4 regions of the Dactylosporangium sp. NPDC000521 genome follow, and region 1 is predicted to be linked to each of the others. Evidence: riboswitches for the same ligand, from Rfam matches in the RefSeq annotation. Region 1 holds a riboswitch; each other region holds the start of a gene.

Region 1 (3,326 bases):
CTCGGGGGAGGAGTCGATGCCGAGCACCGCCGCGTCCGGGAACCGTGTCGCCAGGGTCGCGGTCAGCGTGCCGGGCCCGCACCCGAGGTCCACGACCGCGACCGGCGCGGTGGTCTGGATGCGCGCCACCAGCTCGTGGAAGGGCCGCGCCCGCTCCTCGGCGAAGCGGCTGTACTGCTCAGGATCCCAAGAGGCCATGCCCCAATCCTGCCGGGCATGGCCTCTCGCTGAAGTACTGAAGTGCTGGCGCCGAAGCGCGGGCTACCTGACCCGGCCGAAGCCCCGCAGGTTGCTGCGGTTGGTCGAGGAGACCTGCACCGTCTTGCCGGTCGTCGGCGCATGGATCATCTGACCGTTGCCGATGTAGAGCCCGACGTGCGTGATGTTGCTGGTGGAGGTGCCGAAGAAGACCAGGTCACCCGCGGCGGCGTCGGCCTGCGAGACCCGGGCGGTCCCCCTGTACTGGTCCTGGGCGACCCGGGGGATGGTCTTACCCGCGGCCTTCCACGAGGCCAGCGTGAGGCCTGAGCAGTCGTAGCTGCCCGGGCCGGCGGCGCCCCACTTGTAGGGCTTGCCGATCTGGTTCCACGCGAAGGTGACCGCCTGGCCCGCGACGCCTGACACCGCGGGCGGCGGGCCGGCCGGCTTGGTGACCGCGTTGGTCTTGGTGCTGCCGGCCGCGGCGGCCCTGCGCTTGAGATCCTCGAGCTTCTTGACGTCGCCCTCGATCTTCTTCTTCTTCGTCTCGAGCTCGGCCTTCTTCGCGTTCTCCGCGGCGAGCGTCTCGTCGATCTTCTTCTGCTCGTCGGCGAGCTTCGTCTGGGCCTCTTTGTAGGCCCCGATCTCCGCCTGCCGGTGCTTGTTCATCTGCTGCAGGGTGGAGAGCTGGTCGATCAGCGTGTCGGAGGACTGCGAGTTGAGAATCACCGACAGGCTGCCGAAGTTGCCGGAGGTCTTGAACGCGGCGACCGCCAGCACGTCGACGTTCGCGGTGGCCGTGGCCGCGCTGTCGGCGAGCGGCTGGAGCCGCTTCTGCAGGTCCGCGTTGGCGGCCTGCGCGATGGCGAGATCCTCGTTGACCTTGTTGTAGGCCTCGACCGTCGCCTCGAACTCGTCGCCCACCTTGTCGAGCTGGGCTTCGATCTCGGCGAGGGTCGGATCTGCCTTGGCGACACTCGCGGGCGCCACGATCGCCAGCGACACCACGCCGATGACGAGTGTGCGCAGCAAGGACCGTCCTGGGGACAAGGGATGACCCTTCTTCACCGACCGCCTACCGGGTTAGCTGACGGGTTCGGGCGGGAAGAGTGCGCCCTACCGCGCTGTGCGGATTCACCCCGAAGGACTCTGGGTCCCCGGCTCGACAGCGCCAGAGCGGCGCTCGATTCGGCGGCGCTTGCCCGGCGCCGCCCGGGGTGGGCGACGGACTGCCGTGCAGGCCAGGACATAACTTAACGTGATCACCGGCGAAGCGAAACCCGCGAGCGTTGTTGAACATTGATTACCCCAAAAGTCCGAATCACGGCGGGTTGTCGCTCCACATCGGACAGTGATGCACCACAGAAGATGGTGTTGACGGACACACAATTGGGGCTTGATTCTGCTCTCAGACCCGGTTAAATACACGTAACTTTATTCACCGTCGATGCACATAGTTCGCCCACTCCGAACACCCCCGGAGGAGCGTCACCGGATGTTGCGTGTCCAGAACCTCGAGGTCGTCTACGACGACGTGATGCTGGTCTTGCGAGGCGTCAGCCTGCAGATCCCACCAGGACGCATCGTCGCGCTGCTCGGCGCGAACGGTGCGGGCAAGACCACGCTGCTGCGGGCCCTGTCGGGCCTGCTCGGCGTCCACGACGGCGCCATCACCAAGGGCTCCGTCACGCTCGACGAGAAGCCCATCCACCGGCTCAAACCCGCCGCCGTGGTCCGCCACGGCGTCTCGCAGGTGATGGAGGGGCGCAGGACCTTCGCCGAACTGACCGTCGAGGAGAACCTGCGACTCGGCGCCCACACCCGCCCGAAGGGCCGGGCTGAGGCGATGGACCGCATGTACACCCTGTTCCCGGTCCTCGCGCAGCGCCGCGGCAGCATCGCCGGCTACCTCTCCGGCGGCGAGCAGCAGATGCTGGCGATGGGGCGGGCGCTCATGTCGGACCCGGCGTACCTGCTGCTCGACGAGCCCAGCCTCGGACTCGCGCCGCGAATGGTCGAGCAGGTCCGCGACCTGATCGTGCAGATCAACCAGGCCGGCACCGGCGTGCTGCTGGTCGAGCAGAACGCGACCATGGCGCTGTCCATCGCCGAGCACGGATACGTGCTGGAGACGGGCAAGGTCGTGCTCGACAAGCCCGCCGCCGAACTGCTCGCCGACGACGACATCCGCGAGTTCTACCTGGGACGGGCCGAGCGGTCCTTCCGCGACGTGAAGCACTACAAGCGTCGCAAGCGCTGGCTGTCATAGAAAAATCAGGAGTAGCCGTGCTGCGTTTCGAAGACGTCCGGCTCAGCTTCGCCGGCGTCAAAGCCATCGACGGGGTCTCGTTCACCGTCGCGAAGGACGAGCTCTTCGCCGTCATCGGGCCCAACGGGGCCGGAAAGACGTCGATCTTCAATGTGATTTCCGGGGTGTACCGGCCGCAGAAGGGCAAGGTGTCCCTCGACGGCACCGACCTCACCGGACTGCGCCCGGACAAGGTCGCCAAGCTGGGCGTGGCGCGCACCTTCCAGAACGTCGAGCTGTTCCAGCACCTGACCGTGCTGGAGAACCTCATGCTCGGCCGGCACCACCACATCCGCTACGGCACGCTCGCCGCCATCGCGTGGCTCGGCCGGGCCCGGCGCGAGGAGATCGCCAACCGGGCCGTTGTCGAGGACATCGTCGACTTCCTCGAACTGGCGCAGTGGCGCCGGCTGCCGGTGGGGCTGCTGCCGTACGGCGTGCAGAAGCGCGTCGAGCTCGGCCGGGCCCTCGCGATGGAGCCGAAGCTGCTGCTGCTGGACGAGCCGGTCGCCGGGATGAACCTGGAGGAGACCGAGGACATGGCCCGCTTCATCCTCGACGTCCGCGAGGAGCTCGGCATCCCGATGATCCTCGTCGAGCACGACATGGGGCTCGTCATGGACCTCGCCGACCGGGTGATGGTCGTCGACTTCGGCGTGCCGGTGGCAACCGGGACCCCGGCCGAGGTGCAGACCAACCCCGACGTCCTGCGTGCCTACCTGGGGGAGGTGGAGCGAGCATGACGATCGCGGAACTGGTCAAGCGGCACGCGGAGCGCACGCCCGACGCCGTCGCGATGCGGGAGAAGCACCGCGGCATC
Region 2 (3,326 bases), on a different contig from region 1:
GGACCGGCCCCATGGTCGAGGTCCGGTAGGTGAACACCAGGACGACCGTCGCGGCCGTGCCGGCCAGCCAAAGCGTGATTCTGTGCACGCGGAACGTCTCCTTCGAGCCGAGCTACCAGGCGAAGTTTTCGAGGTGGATGCGGCCGGCGCGCACGCCCGCCTGCCGGGCGGCGCGGACCACCGCCTGCATCCACGCGTCGGGACCGCAGACGAACACGTCGTGATACCGGACGCCGGGAACCAGCTCGTCCAAGGTGGATGCGCTGGACCATCCGGCCGGCAGCCACGATCCGTCCTCGGCGCGGGCGCCCACCAGGTACCGCACGTCCACGCCGCGGGTGGCGGCGAGATCGTCGAGCTCGTCGCGGAACAGAACCTCTGGTTCGCTCCTGGCGCGGTAGAGCAGCGTCGCCTCGCCCGCGGCGTACGGCAGCTCTTCCAGCAGCGCTCGCAGCGGGGTGACGCCCACGCCGGCGGCGACCATCGTGACACGACGGGCGGTGCGCCGCTCGGCGGTGAGCCGGCCGTACGGGCCCTCGATGACCGCCCTCGTGCCGGGCTGCAGCGCGGCCACGGCACGGCCGCCGTCGCCGTGCGCCTTCACTGTGATGCGCAGCCGGTCCCGGCCCGGTTGCGCGGACAGCGAGTACGGATGGGCGCGGCTCCAGCCCGGGCCGGACAGGAACCGCCATTGGAAGAACTGTCCGGCACGGACCGGCAGCTGCTGCAGGCGCCGCCCGCGCAGATGGATCGAGTACACCCCGGGCGCCTCGGCCACGACGTGGTCGACCTCGATACGGTGCCGCAGTGTGCGCCAGGCGGGCAGCCCGAGCCGGCAGACGAGCACCGTGCCGGCGCAAGCTCCGTAGGCGCTCCACCAGTACAGCCGGGCCGACGGCGCGGTGAGGAAGTCCGCGCCGGTCCACAACTGGTGTGGCAGGGCCAGGCCGACGCCGAGGTAGGCGTACAGGTGCAGCAGGTGCCACGACTCGTAGCGCAGCCGGCGCCGCGCTGCCCGGATCGAGGTGACGGTGACCAGGACCAGCGCCGCGGTACCGACGACCGCCAGCAGCATCCCCGGGTAGTCGGCGACCAGCTCCCAAGCCTGGCGCACCAGGGACAGGTGGAGGGTTCGCGCGTAGCCGACGGTGATCAGCACGAGGTGGGCGAGCATCAGGTTGAACGAGGTGAACCCGATCCACCGGTGCCAGCGGGCCAGCCGGTCCTGGCCGTAGGTGCGTTCCAGGACCGGCACCCTGGCCATCAGCAGCACCTGGATGAGCAGCAGGTCGGCCGAGACCAGTCCGGTCAGCCGGCCGATGGACGTAGCGCCGCCGGCCAGCGAGCCGAGGCCGTGCAGACCGCCACCGGACACCCACAGCGTGACCACGAACAGGACGCTGGACACCAGGACTGAGCCCACGACAGCCGGCCACCACGACGCCGGCTTGCCACCGTCAGTTGATCGGCGATGCCGGGAATCAATACGAGTAGCCACGCGAGGAGATCCAGTCGGCCAGCTTGGGGGTGCTCAGCCAGTAGGTGCCGTCCCCGCTCGGGTTGGCCGGGTCGGCGATCTTCACCGTGCCGCCGCCGTCACGGTATCCGACGACCGTCAGGTAGTGACCGCCTTCGTAGGCGTGCACGGCACCGGCGGTGTCGGTCACGTGTCCGGCGATGTTCGCCACGATCGCCCGTCCGCCGCCGACCGTGGTCAGCACGTCGGTCCGGAGCTGCGCGGCCTGCGCGGGCGTTGCCGGGTAGACCGGGATCTCTCTGGTCTGGTATAGCGTGCGGCCGTGTCCGAGCACCTGGTTGAGTACGCGGGTGGTGTCGAAGGCCGAGTTCGTCCCGCTGGTGGTGGTGCCCAGCATGGCCGCGGCCTCGTCCTGACTGACGCCGTGGCCGGCCGCCGTGAGCGCGATCCGGGTGGCCGCCGGCCCGCAGTAGTAGTAGTTCGGCTGCAGCTGGAACTGGTACTTGAGGAGCATCGTCGTCGGCGCGGACGGCGGCGCGGCCGCGACGGCCTTCGGTGGTTGCGCGCCCGCCGCCGCGGTGCGCTCAGCCGGAGGATCGCCGAGCTGACTGAGCACGATGCCTGCCACGGCCGCCGCGGCGAGCAGCACGCACATGGTCACCGCCATCCGCGGCCGGCGGGTACCCCCGGCGCGGTGGGACTGCGGCTGTACGGATTCAGGGTTCACAATGAGTCTCCAACAGCCCGGAGCAGGGCGATCGATACGTGTATGACGTGCGACGACATGCGATGAACAGACATCGGGCAGCGAGCGGTGGTGTGCGCGGCGCACGCTCCAGCTCGCCACTCGGCAGCCGGACGGGTGGCGCACGGGGCATGGGCTTGCAGCACCCTGCCGCGCCGGAACGTGGTCTCACTAGCCGCTGCAACCGGAGCGGCCGGCATCTACGCGATTGTGACCATCCGCAGCGTGACAGCAGGCGGCACTAGCGAACTGTTGACGCCCCTCGGTGCTCGGACGGGCGGGCATGCACCCTGCGAGGACCTCGGCGATGGGGGTAGCGGCTGTGCACAGACAACTCTCCTTACGCGTCCGCCTACCGGGTCAGCTGACGGATTCGGGCGCGAAGGTCGCCCTACCACAGGCCGTCGGCCCACGGATCCACCCCAGACGTGCGGGGAGTCCCCGGCTCGTGCATGCACGACTCAGCGCGCCTGCCCCAGCGTCACCTGCCGTGAGCATGAACCGGACCAAGCGACCCATGACGTTACGCAAGGGGCACTGCCCTGCCAAGGCCCGCTAGCTGGAAGAAGCCGCACATCATCACCGCTCAGACCGACTACTCAATACGTTGACAGCATCAGGGCATGGGTCAGCTCTAGGGCTCATGCAGGTTATATGCGGTCACATCGATTGATCGCTGCCTCCTACCGCCAATAGGAGATAACTCACCCTCGGTGACGCCTCACCGGCGCTATCTGGACCTGCCGACGAACCTCGTTGCCCAACACGTCGAGGTTCTGCAGGATGCCGGCCTGCTCGTGCAGACCCTCTCCGAAGGCGCCCGCCGCCGCACCTCCCTGCGCCTCGAACCCGACACACTCGACTCCCTCGCACCGCCGCCTTACGCGACGTGCCACGGCTCGGGCGAGGGCGTCGCTGTGCGGGTCGATGTCGGCGGCGGCGTCCAGCAGCGCGGCCGCCTCGGCCGGTTGGGTGATCGCGACAAGGGCGGCGAGGCGTTGCCGGGCGGTGATTCCCTGCTGGCGGCATCGTTCGCGGGGCGCTTCGAGCCACGGCTGCGTCGCGGTGCCGCCGAGGTCGCCGGTGTGCAGGGCGATGGCGGCA
Region 3 (3,326 bases), on a different contig from region 1:
CCGCGCCGTCCGGGGAGCCGGCGCGGCAGGACCGGGCGACCCGGGACAGGTTCACCGACCAGCATGGCACCCCCGACCCGCGCGCCGACGCGCGGCGGCAGTCCGGGGCGGCCTCCGTCGACCGGGCCGGCGTCCGCGTCCTCGGCGACACCGTCCAGCAGCTGCTGCACGGCCAGCACACCGACCTCGGCACGGCCCTGGACGCCGCCCTCCCCGGGCACCGCTCCGGCAACGACCTGCTCCGCGAGTGCATCACCGCGGTCGAGCAGCGCAGCGGCGCCCTCTTCGGCTGCGCGTGCGCCCTCGGCGCCCTCGCCGGCGGCGGCGACCCGGCGCAGGTGGAGCAGCTGCGGCTGTTCGGGGTGCGGCTCGGGCTGGCCGTCCGGTTCGCCGAGGACCTGCAGGGCATCTGGGGTGACCCGGCCGTGACGGGCCGCCCGGCGTTCGCCGACCTGCGCGGCCGCCGGCGCTCGCTGCCGGTCGCCGCCGCTCTCGCCGCGGGCGCCGACGAGCTGACCGGGCTGCTGCACCGCGAGGGCAGCCTCAGCGACGCCGACCTGGAGCGTGCCGCGAAGGTCATCGAACGCTCCGGCGCCCGCTCCTGGTGCGCCCAGCAGGCCGACGACCTCCTCGCGCAGGCGCTGGTCGCCCTCGACCTGGCGATCCCCGAGCCGGCCGCGGTCGCCGAGCTCGTCGGGCTGGCCCGCTGGGCGACCCGACACCCAGCCTAACCAGCACTCCCCCAACAGGAGCGCACCCGCTGGGCGACCCGACACCCAGCCTAACCAGCACTCCCCCAACAGGAGCGCGCCCGCTGGGCGACCCGACACACCGGCCTGACCGGCACTCCCGCGAGGGAAACGCCGGCCAGGCGGGTGCGATGCGCGTCAGGTGAGGGCGGCGACGACCTGCTCCGCGCGGCCGGCGTGCTTCTGGTACGCGCCGGGGAAGGCCGACCGCTGCACCGCCTGCGCGGCGGCGGTGACGCTCATCCGCTGCCAGCCCTCGACGCGGTTGAGCGCGTTGTAGAAGAGCATCGCGGAGTGGGCGGGGTTCATCAGCTCTGCGACGGTGCCCCAGCCCTGGCTGGCCCGCTGCTGGAAGAGCCCGACCGAGTCGTGGTCGGTCGAGGTGCCCTCGTGCGGCAGCCGCAGGGACGCCGGCACGGCGGAGCTGGCGATGTTGTACAGGTCGCTCTCCTGCATCGCGGTCGCGAGCGCCACGACCAGGGCCCGGTCAGGCATGCCCTGCGCCCTGCCCTGCTTGACGATGATCGCGGCGTTGTCCATCTGCCGCTGGTCGAGGCCGGCGACGGGCTTGACGGCGGGCTGCGCCGGTGGAACGGGCGCGGCCGGCACCGCGACGGCCAGGGGCTCCGCCCGCGCATCGGCGGAGGGCGCGGACGACGGTCCGGAAGCGGACAAGGACGACGGTGACGGCCAGGTCCAGGCGGCCGCGACGGTGCCGGACTCGGCGTACGCGGGGCCGGTGAACATCGACGCCGGCGAGTCCGCCGGCAGGGTGCCCAGCAGCGTGGCGGACAGGACGGCGACCGAGACGGTGCCGGCCTTGGCGCCCAGCACGGGCAGCCGGCGATGTCGCGGGTGGAACTGGCGTGGCAACGCCTTCAATACGGGCTTCACTACTGATATGTCCTTCGTGGCAGGCAGAAAATGGCATGCGGAATCGGCACGTCGCCCGGGGACGGCGTGCTGGAAGGGGGGAACCAGTGGTGAGGTGCTACGAGGGCGCGTGGGCGGCCGGCATCGGCGCAGACTCCTTCCGGTGCCGCCTACCGGGTTAGCTGACGGGTTCGGGCGGGAAGTTTCGCCCTACCGCGGCCAGGCCGCGGATACACCCCAGAGGACGCGCATGGGTCCCCGGCTCGCGAAGATCGCGACTCGACGGCGCCCGCCCGGCAGCACCGATCGGTGCAGGTCGACCGGAGCGGACTCAACGACCCTACTGGGCCGTCTCGGGCCGGGCCAACCGCAGCAACGGCATACCACCCGGCGCACCCGAACGATCACCGAACGCTGTCACCCTTCTGGTCACCTCGCCGGCGTGACGACCGCCCTTGACCAGGTACATCGCGCGGTCGGCGGCCCGCAGCGCGGCGCCCGCGTCCTCGACCGTGTCATCGATCACGGCAACACCGACGCTGACCCTGACCCGCATGATGTGCCCCTGGTGCGTGACGGGTGCGCAGACGGCGCGTTCGAGGCGGTCGACCAGCGCGCCGAGGTCACCGACGGCGACGTTGCCCATGAGGACGACGAACTCGTCGCCGCCGAGGCGCGCGACGGTGTCGGTGGGCCGCACCAGCGACTGGAGGCGCCGCGCGACGGCGACGAGGACCGCGTCGCCGGCCTCGTGACCCAGGGTGTCATTGACGATTTTGAAGTCGTCGAGGTCGCAGAAGAGCAGCGCGCTGATCACGTGCTCGGCGCGGGCCCGCCGGATCGCGGCCGCGAGGGGTTCGGCGACGGCCTCGCGGTTCGCCAGGCCGGTCAGCGGGTCGCGTAAGGCCCTGCGGACCAGGTCGGCCTCGGTGGCCTTGCGGCTGGTGATGTCCTGCACCTGCGTGATCGCGAACGCGGGCGACCCGGCGACCACCGACATCGTCGCGGAGATCCAGATCGTCTCGCCGTCGCCGCGGACGCAGCGCACCTCGTAGTCGCGGATCGTGCCGGCGCCGCCGGCGAACACCTCCCTGCTGCGCTCGAAGTCGTCGGGGTGGATGAAGTCGCCGAAGCGCATCGAGACGAGCACGTCCTCATCCCGCCCGAGCAGCTCGCACAGCGCGGGGTTGACCCGCACGAGCCGGGTCATGTCGGCACCCTCCAGGCCGATCATGCACATGCCGGTGCCGGCGCCGTTGAACGCGAGCCGGAACGCGGCCTCGCTCGCCTCCAGGTGCTGCCGCTCCCGGCGCAGCGCCTCGACCAGGTTGGCGTTGTTGATCGCGATGCCGGCCTGCGCGGCGAGCATCTCGAGCAGCTCGCGCTGGAACGCGCCGGGCCGCCTGCCGTCGGCGGGCAGGTCGACGCTGAGCACGCCGACGAGCGAGCCGTCGGGGGCGTGCAGCGGCGCGAACAAGGCGTCGAGGGGGTGCCAGCGCTCCTCCTCCGGGATGTCGTCCGTGCCGTCGGGCGCGGCCGGGATCCAGGACTGGATGCCGTCGTTGTGCCGCTCGTGCGGCCGGAAGCGCAGCTGCCCCCACTCGTCGGCGGCGGCCAGGTGCGCGTCGAACTCCGCCGCGGGGTACCGGACGCCGAGCAGCTCCGCCCGCGCCTCCTCGGACCCGGCGATGGCGACCGCCTCGT
Region 4 (3,326 bases), on a different contig from region 1:
CAGTAGAGGCCTTCGTCGGTGATGACGGGCATCACGGGGTGGACGCGGGGGCCTCCGTCGGGGCGGATGGTGGCCAGGTAGCCCATGCCGGGGCCGTACTGGCAGATCAGAGTGCGGATGGCCGTCGCCAGCAGGGGCTCGGCCGTGGAGAATTCTGCCCACGTCGCCATGCCCTCAATTTACTCGTACACGTGTACGAAAAGTGTGTGATTCCACGAATGAAGGACAATGACCCGGTGGGTGACGCGAGCGGCGAGCTGATCGACCTGCTGAGAAGCTTCAACCTCGAGGCCGATCGGTTCCTGGAGGTGTTCACCCGGCAGCACGGGCTGCACCGCACGGACATGAACGCCGTGGCGTACATCTGGCGGGCGGCGGAGCAGCAACAGCCGCTGACGCCCGGGGAGCTGGCCAGGACGCTGCGGCTGAGCCCGGCGGCCACGACCGCGCTGCTGGACCGGTTGGCGAAAGCCGGGCACATCGAGCGGCGGCACGACACGGAGGACCGGCGTCGCGTACACCTCGTGATGCAGCCACCGGCGAAGGCCTTGGCCCAGGCGTTCTTCGCGCCGCTGGGGCGGCACATCCGGGAGGCGCTCGCGGAGTTCGACGAGCAGGACCTGGAAGTCACGAAGAGGGTCATCGAGGCCGTACGAGGGGCCACCTCGAGCGCCGCAGACGAAACCACATAGGGTCAGGACGTGCTGCTCTCCGACCGTGACCTGACCAAAGAGCTCGCCGACGGCCAGTTGCGGCTCGAGCCGTTCGACAAGGACCTGGTCCAGCCGTCGAGTATCGACGTGCGGCTCGACCGGTGGTTCAGGGTGTTCAACAATCACCTGTACACCCACATCGACCCGGCGATCCAGCAGGACGATCTCACCGCGATGGTGGAGGTCGACGACGGGCAGCCGTTCGTGCTGCACCCCGGGGAGTTCGTGCTCGCCTCGACGCTGGAGGTGATCAGCCTCGGCGATCAGCTCGCGGGCCGGCTGGAGGGCAAGTCGAGCCTGGGGCGGCTCGGGCTGCTGACGCACTCGACCGCGGGGTTCATCGACCCGGGGTTCTCCGGGCACGTGACGCTCGAGCTGTCCAACGTGGCCAATCTGCCGATCATGCTCTGGCCGGGGATGAAGATCGGGCAGCTGTGCATCTTCCGGCTGTCCTCGCCGTCGGAGCATCCCTACGGGTCCGCGGTGTACGGCTCCCGGTATCAGGGCCAGCGCGGCCCGACGGCGAGCCGCTCCCACCAGAACTGGCGGACCTGGCCGACGACGTAAGGGCCGGCGGCCAGGTCCCGAAGCTCTAAGCCACTCTGCCGTACCCGGAGATCGGTGCCGTGTCGATCTTCTTCATGCGGACCACGTCGCCGGTGGTCGGGGCGTGGACCATCCAGCCGCCGCCGACGTACATCCCCATGTGGTGCATGTCGCTGTAGAAGAAGACCAGGTCGCCGGCCTTCAGGTCGGCGCGGGTGACGCGCTTGGTGTCCGAGTACTGCCACTTGGTGTAGTGCCGCAGCGTGTGGCCGGCCTGCTTCCAGGCGTAGAGCGTGAGGCCTGAGCAGTCGAAGGTGTTGGGGCCCTCGGCCGCCCACACGTACTTCTTGCCGATCTGCTGGCAGGCGACCTGCGCGGCCTTCGCGGCGTCGCCGCCGGAGTACTCAACGGGGCAGGCGACGGGGCGCAGCTCGCCGGTCGCGCCGCTGGAGCCATACGCCTTGGTGCGCATGTCGTTGAGCGTCTTGATCTCGGCGTTGATCGTGGTCTCTTTCGTCGCCATCTCCGCCTCGGCGGCCTTCTGCTTGGCGATCAGGTCATCGAGCGGCTTCTTCTGGTCGTCGAGGACCTTTTTGCTGTCCAGAACGTCCTTGATGCCCTCGGCCTCGTCCTTGGCCAGCATGTTCAGCATGACGAGCTGCTGGGCGAACGTGTCGGGCGAGCCGGTCGTCATCAGCGCGTTGAAGCTGGAGATCCGCCCGGTCTTGTACTGCATGACCGAGAACGCACTCACCCGCAGCAGCGCGGCGTCGACCTGCGCCTGTAGCGGGTCGATCTGGCTCTTCAGCTGCGCCTGCTTCGTCAGGTTGGCCTTCAGCTCGCCCTTGAGCTGGTTGTGCTGCTCGATGATGGGCTCGACTTCATTCCACTTCTTGTCGATCTGCGCTTCGAGCTCGGCGGGCGTCGGGTCCGCGTGAGCGAGGCCGGTGATCCCGACGGCGAGTGAGAGACCGCCGAGCGTGGCAACGAGGAGCCGAACCAGACGGTTGGGCCGCATCGAGGGGTTACTCCTTCTTCCAGCCGCCTACCGGGTTAGCTGACGGGTTCGGACGGGAAGGTCGTCCTACCGCAGATCGCGGATTCACCCCGATGACGCAGTGGGTCCCCGGTTCAAAAATCGACTCGGCGGTGCCGTCTGGCGCACCCGTGGTGGGTGCGGACATCCATCCGGCCGGAATTTACGGTATGGCGAGTGACCCAGAGGGGCAAGCCAGTGTCCGAATTAACCGAAAAGTCAGGGCGCCCGAGTGATGAACACGTCATCAATTGCACCGGCGAACTGGTCGTTGTTCGCACTGGTTCCCTTACCGCCAATACAGAGCGGATCCGTGTTCACGATGGACAGTGACGGAGGAATGGCCGACCGGCCCCTGGTCTTGCCGTCCACGGCCACCGTGAGCAGGGCGTCACTGCGTGCGCACTCGATCCGGTGCCACCGGCCGTCAGCCACGCTCAGCGATGCGAGGGCTACGTAAATGGTAGGTTCGCCCACGCCGACAATCACACAACTGGGGCGCCCTTCCGCACCGTCCACCTGCAACTTGAACTGACTGTCACCGACCGAGAACCCTTTTTGCAGAACATTGGCGCCTTTAGAAGTCTCATTGGGCGCGAGGAGCACACTCGCACCATACGAGAACTCCTCCCGGCCCGGATTGAGGAATTCCGCGGGGCCGCTCTGCAAGATGGCGCGTGCGCAACTCTCCGCACCGTAGTGCTCACACGGCTGGGGAAATCGCACCGCGAGTCCGCCGGCGTGCGGCACGGCCGACAGCTGGCCGCCGGCCCTGCGGATCCGCAGCGGGAGCCGGCCCGCGCTGTCCAGCACCGGCCCCGTGATCCCGCTGTCGAAGGTGTACCGGAGGACGTCGGCCGAGGGTGCGGCGGCGACGAACGAGGGCGCGGCCGGGGAGGAAGGGGCACCGGAAACCGTGGCGTGGCGGGGTGAGGGCCGAGCCGAAGCCACGGATTCTTCAGGTTGCCGCGAGGGGGAAGCGCAGCCGGCGACAGGCACGAGCGCAGCCAGGAGGAGGAGCCACGTACGCA

The links. A riboswitch is a leader RNA that binds a small molecule or an ion and turns the genes downstream of it on or off. The one in region 1 is predicted to bind cyclic di-AMP.
Region 2: linked by a shared signal. The riboswitch ahead of ACFY3L_RS44440 (C39 family peptidase) and the one ahead of ACFY3L_RS06865 (NlpC/P60 family protein) in region 1 are both predicted to bind cyclic di-AMP.
Region 3: linked by a shared signal. The riboswitch ahead of ACFY3L_RS35585 (hypothetical protein) and the one ahead of ACFY3L_RS06865 (NlpC/P60 family protein) in region 1 are both predicted to bind cyclic di-AMP.
Region 4: linked by a shared signal. The riboswitch ahead of ACFY3L_RS32345 (NlpC/P60 family protein) and the one ahead of ACFY3L_RS06865 (NlpC/P60 family protein) in region 1 are both predicted to bind cyclic di-AMP.

The regions. Positions count from the first base shown of each region.
Region 1 covers NZ_JBIAYW010000002.1:235,297-238,622, forward strand. The annotation lists gene ACFY3L_RS06860 (methyltransferase domain-containing protein) at 1-198, opposite strand, end outside; gene ACFY3L_RS06865 (NlpC/P60 family protein) at 262-1,230, opposite strand; cyclic di-AMP (ydaO/yuaA leader) riboswitch at 1,257-1,402, opposite strand; gene ACFY3L_RS06870 (ABC transporter ATP-binding protein) at 1,694-2,467, shown strand; gene ACFY3L_RS06875 (ABC transporter ATP-binding protein) at 2,485-3,249, shown strand; gene ACFY3L_RS06880 (AMP-dependent synthetase/ligase) at 3,246-3,326, shown strand, end outside.
Region 2 covers NZ_JBIAYW010000022.1:144,460-147,785, forward strand. The annotation lists gene ACFY3L_RS44430 (FMN-binding protein) at 1-88, opposite strand, end outside; gene ACFY3L_RS44435 (ferric reductase-like transmembrane domain-containing protein) at 113-1,423, opposite strand; gene ACFY3L_RS44440 (C39 family peptidase) at 1,482-2,144, opposite strand; cyclic di-AMP (ydaO/yuaA leader) riboswitch at 2,557-2,699, opposite strand; partial or broken gene ACFY3L_RS44445 (hypothetical protein) at 2,936-3,326, shown strand, end outside.
Region 3 covers NZ_JBIAYW010000013.1:77,062-80,387, forward strand. The annotation lists gene ACFY3L_RS35580 (polyprenyl synthetase family protein) at 1-731, shown strand, start outside; gene ACFY3L_RS35585 (hypothetical protein) at 888-1,643, opposite strand; cyclic di-AMP (ydaO/yuaA leader) riboswitch at 1,775-1,917, opposite strand; gene ACFY3L_RS35590 (diguanylate cyclase domain-containing protein) at 1,963-3,326, opposite strand, start outside.
Region 4 covers NZ_JBIAYW010000010.1:461,765-465,090, reverse strand. The annotation lists gene ACFY3L_RS32360 (pyridoxamine 5'-phosphate oxidase) at 1-170, opposite strand, end outside; gene ACFY3L_RS32355 (MarR family winged helix-turn-helix transcriptional regulator) at 219-692, shown strand; gene dcd (dCTP deaminase) at 702-1,280, shown strand; gene ACFY3L_RS32345 (NlpC/P60 family protein) at 1,306-2,277, opposite strand; cyclic di-AMP (ydaO/yuaA leader) riboswitch at 2,286-2,418, opposite strand; gene ACFY3L_RS32340 (LamG-like jellyroll fold domain-containing protein) at 2,515-3,326, opposite strand, start outside.